DNA from 2 places in the Oceanimonas doudoroffii genome. Region 2 is predicted to be linked to the other one. Evidence: predicted binding sites of a transcription regulator. Region 2 holds the regulator's gene; the other holds the start of a gene.

Region 1 (3,384 bases), on a different contig from region 2:
GATCATCAACTGACTGCAGCGGTCGCTTCAGGTCATGCCAAAGCCGGCCGTCGAGCCGGCTTTTTGGTGGGTAATGGAAGGTTTGAGCAGAATAAAGTGTGACAAGTGTCACGTTAGTCTTCGTGTCCACAAAATTTATATGCATTGTTAACGATCAATCTGTTAATTTGTTCCCATTGATTCGGTTAAATCATTTACATTTCATCGGGTCGTGCAACAACCTTTATGAAGTAGTTAACAGGGAGAGGCCAATGGCTGTACACGAAATGAACAACCCCGAGTTGATGCCGTCCACCGACAAGGACAGAGACATCAACATCTGGGACTTCACCATGCTCTGGGCGGGCATGACCATCAATATGGGCGCCTTTACCATGGGTGCCCAGCTTTATCCGGGACTATCGCCCTGGACCATTATCGGTGCCATTCTGGCGGCCTACGCCATTGTCACCAGCATTCTGATCCTGGCCGGTGATATCGGCATTCGTTATGGCATTCCATTTACCGTCTACATTCGTGGTTGCTTTGGTTACAAGGGTGCCAAGATTCCGGCCGCCTTTCGCGCCATTCCGGCCTGTTTCTGGTTTGGTTTTCAGACCTGGGTGGCGGCGGTGGCCATCGGCAAGGTGCTGGAGATGTGGATCGGTTACAGCAACACCACCATCCTTATTTTGATCTTTGGGGTGCTGCAGGTGGTGAACGCCATTTATGGCATGAAGGCCATGGCCAAGTTCGACTGGGTGGCCATTCCGGCCCTGACCATTCTGATTGGCCTGGTGACCTTCTGGCTGCTGGAAACCAACAATGCCAGCATTGGCGATGTGCTGGCCGCGCCCTCCCTGGACAACGGCTCCTTCGTGTTTGCGGTCATGGCCATTGCCGGTATCTGGATCACCATGGGCCTGAACAGCCCGGACCTGACCCGCAAACTGGAGCGCTCCCGGGATCACAGCAGCAAAAACTTCTTTGTGCGTAACCGCAAGCCCTTTATCGCCCAGCTGGGCGGCCTGATCGTGATTGGCTCCGGCATTCTGATGGTGGGCATGATAGGTGGCATTCTCACCGGAACATGGGACCCGATTGAAATCGTACTGAATTCCATGAGTTCACCCATCGTGCTGATCCTGAGCATGCTGACCATCGCCTTTGCCCAGTGGTCCACCAATACCGTGGCCAACCTGATGCCGTCGGCGCTGATCCTGATGAATGTGTTCCCGCGCCTTAGCTTTGCCCAGGGGGTGTCCATCTCCGGTGTGATTGGTCTGCTGATGATGCCCTGGCTGTTCGCCGACAACCTGCTGTGGTTCAGCGTGGTCACCTCCGGCCTGCTGGGTCCGGTGGCGGGCATCATGCTGGCCGACTTTTATCTGCTGCGCCGTGGCCGCATTCGCGTGGAAGACTTCTATGACCCCAAAGGTCCCTTTGTCTACCAGAACAACTACAACTTGCGGGCCTTTCTGGTATACGGCGTGTCCTTCCTGTGCAGCCTGATCTTTATGGACATGGCCTTCTTTGTGGGCCTGGTGATCAGCGTGGCAGGTTACACCCTGCTGATGAAACCCATCGCCAAACCGGCCGAGCTGCCCGAGGCCGCCGTCGAATCCTGATAATTTCATGTTGTTAATCGTGTGCTTTTGGCCCCGCTTGCGGGGCCTTTTTTTATGGGTGCGGGGCAACCGGGGAGGCGTGGTGGCCCGCTATGGTCGCCGCCAGGGCTGCACCACTTTGAGGCGGCCCTCCGTGCAGCCTGCTCCGTTGTGGTGATTAAGATTCAATAGAAACCAAATGGTGCCGAATGAAAAACCGGCAGCTTTAATGTAAGTGACTGTTTGTAAAGTTCTTATAAAAAATGGCTCGCTTTGTGCTTTAACTCATTTCATCAATACGCCGTGAAATCATTCTATGCACCAGTGTCATGCACCATCGCCATCACACCCTACCGGTTACGGTCCCGCCCGTAGTTGGCCGGCGCAGCTCGACCTGCAGCTGGTGGCCGGCCACTCACGCACTCAGCTCAAAAACATGGTCTTTAGTGGCCCCCTTCGAATTCAGCGGCCCTTTTATCCGGAAGGGCAGACCTGCCACCTGTATTTGCTGCACCCGCCCGGCGGCCTGGTGTCGGGAGATTGCCTGAACATCGACATCGAGGCCGGGCCGGGCAGCCGAAGCCTGCTGACCACCCCGTCGGCGGGCAAGGTATACCGTCGGGACAGCGCCGGAGTGGGCCAGGGGCAGCGGGTGCGGGTGCGGCTGGAAGAGGACGCCGAGCTGGAGTGGTTGCCCCAGGAAACCATCGTCTTTCGGGGCGCCAACGCCGGGCTCGATCTGCATATTGAGCTGGGCGAAGGCGCCCGCTTTATTGGCTGGGAGCTGGTGTGCCTGGGCCGGCCCGCCGGCGAGCAGTGGTTTGATGCCGGCAGCCTGACCCAGCGGCTGCAGCTGTGGCGCAGCGGTCGGTTGCTGTTTAACGAGCGGCTGCAGCTCGAGGCGGGAGATCAGGTGCACCAAGGCCGGGCGGGGCTGCACGGCGGTTGCGTATTCGGCACCCTGCTGGCGGCGGGCCCGTGGCTGAATGACGATGTGATTGCCGTGCTGCGGGCATCGTTGCCGCCCGGTTTCAGCGTGACCGAACGCCTGGGAGTGCTGCTGGTGCGTTACCTCGGTCACGACATGATCGCCTGCCGGGACGGCATGTGGCGGGCCTGGGAGCGGCTGCGTCCGGCGGTGCTGGCCCGTGAGGCCTGTTTTCCCCGTATCTGGTTTACCTGAATTCAGTCACAGGAGTATTCACCATGGAGCTCAGCCCAAGAGAGAAAGACAAACTGCTGCTGTTTACCGCCGCACTGCTGGCCGAGCGCCGGCTGGCCCGGGGACTGCGGCTGAACTACCCGGAAACCGTGGCCTATTTGTCGGCGGCGGTGATGGAAGGTGCTCGCGATGGCCGTACCGTGGCCTCGTTGATGGGCGAGGGCCGCACCTGGCTGAGCCGGGCGCAGGTGATGGACGGTGTGCCCGAGCTGGTGCGCGAGGTGCAGGTGGAGGCCACCTTTCCCGATGGCACCAAGCTGGTGACCCTGCATGATCCCATTCAGTAAGGAGGCACCATGATACCGGGAGAACTGCAACTGGCCGCCGGCGACATTGAATTGAACGCCGGCCGGGAGCGCCGCGAGATCACCGTGGCCAATGCCGGCGACCGGCCCATTCAGGTGGGCTCTCATTATCATTTTGCCGAGGCCAACCCGGCGCTGGAATTTGAGCGTGAGCGGACCCTGGGCTTTCGCCTCGACATCGCCGCCGGCACCGCGGTGCGCTTTGAGCCGGGCCAGCTGCGCACCGTGACCCTGGTGGCCATGGGCGGCCGGCGACGAGTATACGGATTTC
Region 2 (3,384 bases):
CGAGGTATCGATGCGCAGGTCCGCGTCCGACGACAGTGGCGCCAGCAGATGAGTTTCTTCGCGAATGGCCTCGTCCAGGGTCAGGCTGTGGCGGGACAGCGGATGCAGCCGGCGAGTGTCCCCAAAGCGGCGGATCAGCACCGAATTGTCGGCGTCGATAAAGATGCTGGAAGGCTGAACGTCATCCATGGCTCGCACCTCGGCCAGAAAGGCTTCCAGCTGCTCGGCACTGTCGGGCAGGTTGCGTACGTCTATGCTTACCGCCACCGCTCCGGGTTTGTCCCGGCGCAGCCGCACCAGCTCCGGCAGCAGCGCCACCGGCAGGTTGTCGACGCAGTAATGGCCGAGATCTTCAAGTACCCGCAAGGCCACGGTTTTGCCCGAACCGGAACGGCCACTGACGATCACCAGCTGCATCTTGCTATCCTCAGGCTGAAATCATGATTTGATAGAGTTCCTCATCGCTGCCGGCCTGACGTAATTGCCGGCACACCTGCTTGTTACTCAGTTTCTCGGCGATCAGCGACAGGGTCTTGAGGTGTTGCTTGCATTCCTGCTCCGGTACCAGCAGGGCAAACACCAAGCCCACCGGCTGGTTGTCGATGGCGTCGAACTCCACCGGCTCGGCAAAGGTAAGCAGTACGGCAGTCGCCTTGTTGTCATCGCTGATCCGGCCGTGAGGAATGGCGATGCCATTGCCGATGCCGGTACTGCCCATTTTCTCTCGGGCCAGCAGACAGTCAAAAAGCGGCTGGCTGCCGATATTGAGATGTTCGGCAGCCAGCTCGCTGATAATTTCCAGAGCACGTTTTTTGCTCGTGCAGGGGACTGCACTGCGGGTGCAGCCCCTGCTGAGTATGTCGGCGACTTCCATGGTTATTTTTGCTTGAGTTTTTCTTTGTGTTTGATGATTTGACGATCCAGCTTGTCGATGAGGCTGTCGATGGCCGCATACATGTTTTCATGCTGGGAGTTGGCAAACAGCTCGCCGCCGGTGACGTTCAGCTTGGCTTCGGCGATTTGCTGCATTTTTTCCACATTAAGGATGACGTGCGCATTGGTGATGTGATCGAAATGGCGTTCCAGCCGGGTAAACTTGCTGTTCACATAATCACGCAGGGCATCGGTGATCTCGACATGGTGTCCGGTCAGATTTATTTGCATAACGTCTTCCTTCTGTCGTTGCCTTTAAACCAGGCGTTTGCGCTGATTGGAAGGGGGAATGGCCAGTGACTCCCTGTACTTGGCGATGGTTCGCCTGGCCACCTTGATCCCCTGGTCGGCCAGCAGCTGGGCAATTTTGCTGTCGCTCAGCGGCTTGGCCGGGTTTTCGGCCCCGACCAGCTTCTTGATCAGGGCGCGAATTGCCGTGGACGAACACTCACCCCCGTCGTCGGTGCCCACATGACTGAAGAAGAAATACTTGAGTTCAAACACGCCACGGGGGCTGTGCATGAACTTCTGTGTGGTCACCCGGGAGATGGTGGATTCGTGCATCTCCACCGCTTCCGCCACATGGTTCAGCACCATGGGCTTCATGGCCTCTTCTCCATATTCAAAGAATGCCTGTTGTTGTTCAACAATACAATTGGCAACCTTGAGCAGCGTCTCATTTCGGCTTTCAAGGCTCTTGAGAAACCACTTGGCGTCCTGCAGGTGATTGCGAATAAACTGGCCGTCCTCGCTGTTGCGGGGCTTGCTGGCCAGGGCCGCGTAGGTCTGGTTGAGCCGTATCTTGGGCATGGCCTCTGGGTTGAGTTCCACCACCCAGACCCCGCTGCGCTTGGTGACCACCACATCGGGAATGACGTATTCGGAGTTACCCTGAATAATGCTGCTGCCGGGGCGGGGCTCCAGTTGCTGAATCAGCGCCAGCACTTCCCGGAGCTCGTCTTCCTTGAGCTTGGTCTTGCGCTGCAGGCTGCGGTAGTCACGGTTGCCGAGCAGGTCCATGTGCTGGGCCAGCAAGGCGCGGGCTTCACTCAGCCAGGGTGTGTCGGGCGGATACTGCTCCAGCTGAATGCACAGGCACTCCTGCACGCTGCGGGCGGCCACGCCGATGGGGTCGAAGTGCTGAATACGCTTGAGCACTGCTTCCACTTCGTCGGCCTCGATACCGAGCTCCCGGGCCGATACCGCTTCCAGCAGATCGTCGATACCGGCGGTGAGGTAGCCGGCGTCGTCGACGGCATCGATTATGGCCATGGCGATGGCCTGATCGGTGTCACTGAAAGGGGTCAGATTCATCTGCCAGATCAGGTAGTCCTGCAGGCTCTCGGTGGTTTCACCCTGGTAAACGCTGTCTTCCAGCCCTTCCGGCAGGCCGGCGCCGCCGCTGACCGGAGAGGCGGTGTAAACCTCCTCCCAGCTGGTGTCCATGGGCAAGTCTTCGGACAGCTGGTTGCGCTCCATGGCGGTGTCGGCGGCCATCTGCTCTTCGTTGCGGTTGTCGGCCACCTTGACGCTGTCGGCTTCCTCCTGCTCCAGCAGGGGGTTGCTGTCCAGCGCCTGCTGAATTTCCTGCTGCAGCTCCATGCTGGACAGCTGCAACAGGCGAATGGCCTGCTGCAGCTGGGGCGTCATGGTCAGCTGCTGGCCCAGACGTAACTGAAGAGTCGGCTTCATGTATGCAAACGTCCTTCCATATCAACCGCGGGTTGCGGTGCCTTCAGAGGCTGAATTGTTCGCCGAGATAAACCTTTTTGACCTGCTCGTTGGCGAGGATTTCCGTCGGTGTGCCGGCGGCGATGCGGTGCCCATGACTGACAATATAGGCCTTTTCGCACACGTCCAGGGTCTCGCGCACATTGTGATCGGTGATCAGTACGCCCAGTCCTCTGTCCCTGAGGTGCAGAATGATTTTCTTGATGTCTATCACCGAAATGGGATCCACACCGGCAAAGGGTTCGTCGAGCAGAATAAAGCGCGGATCCGCCGCCAGCGCCCGGGCGATCTCAACCCGCCGCCGTTCGCCGCCGGACAGACTCATTCCCAGGCTGTCGCGAATATGGGTAATGTTGAATTCTTCCAGCAGCTGTTCCATTTTCTCGCTGCGGCCGTCGGCATTCAGATCCTTGCGGGTCTGCAGCACCGCCATCAGGTTGTCGGCCACGCTCAGGCGGCGAAAAATCGAGGCCTCCTGGGGCAGGTAGCCAATGCCGGAGCGGGCGCGCACGTGCATGGGCTCGTGACTGATATCCTGGCCGTCGATGGTGATGCTGCCGGCGTCCCGCTGGACCAGGCCCACAATCATGTAAAAGGAGGTGGTCTTGCCGGCACCGTTGGGGCCGAGCAGACCCACGATCTGACCGGTGTTAACGGTCAGGCTGACGTCGGCCACCACTTTGCGGCCCTTGTAGCTTTTCTGCAGGCCGCGCGCTTTCA

Evidence for each region. Region 2 encodes sigma-54, which starts transcription at its own class of promoters, with help from an activator protein. Its sites were predicted from a motif close to TGGCACNGTTTTNGCTT; they were not measured.
Region 1: B6S08_RS01935 (urease accessory protein UreD) is a predicted target of sigma-54. The motif match lies at 1,851-1,867, and genes of this name have one in related genera.

What each region holds. Positions count from the first base shown of each region.
Region 1 covers NZ_NBIM01000001.1:420,762-424,145, forward strand. The annotation lists gene B6S08_RS01925 (bifunctional 2-methylcitrate dehydratase/aconitate hydratase) at 1-13, shown strand, start outside; gene B6S08_RS01930 (cytosine permease) at 252-1,607, shown strand; gene B6S08_RS01935 (urease accessory protein UreD) at 1,903-2,769, shown strand; gene B6S08_RS01940 (urease subunit gamma) at 2,793-3,095, shown strand; gene B6S08_RS01945 (urease subunit beta) at 3,105-3,384, shown strand, end outside.
Region 2 covers NZ_NBIM01000005.1:145,609-148,992, reverse strand. The annotation lists gene rapZ (RNase adapter RapZ) at 1-417, opposite strand, end outside; gene ptsN (PTS IIA-like nitrogen regulatory protein PtsN) at 428-874, opposite strand; gene hpf (ribosome hibernation promoting factor) at 877-1,164, opposite strand; gene B6S08_RS14105 (RNA polymerase factor sigma-54) at 1,189-2,625, opposite strand; gene lptB (LPS export ABC transporter ATP-binding protein) at 2,669-3,384, opposite strand, start outside.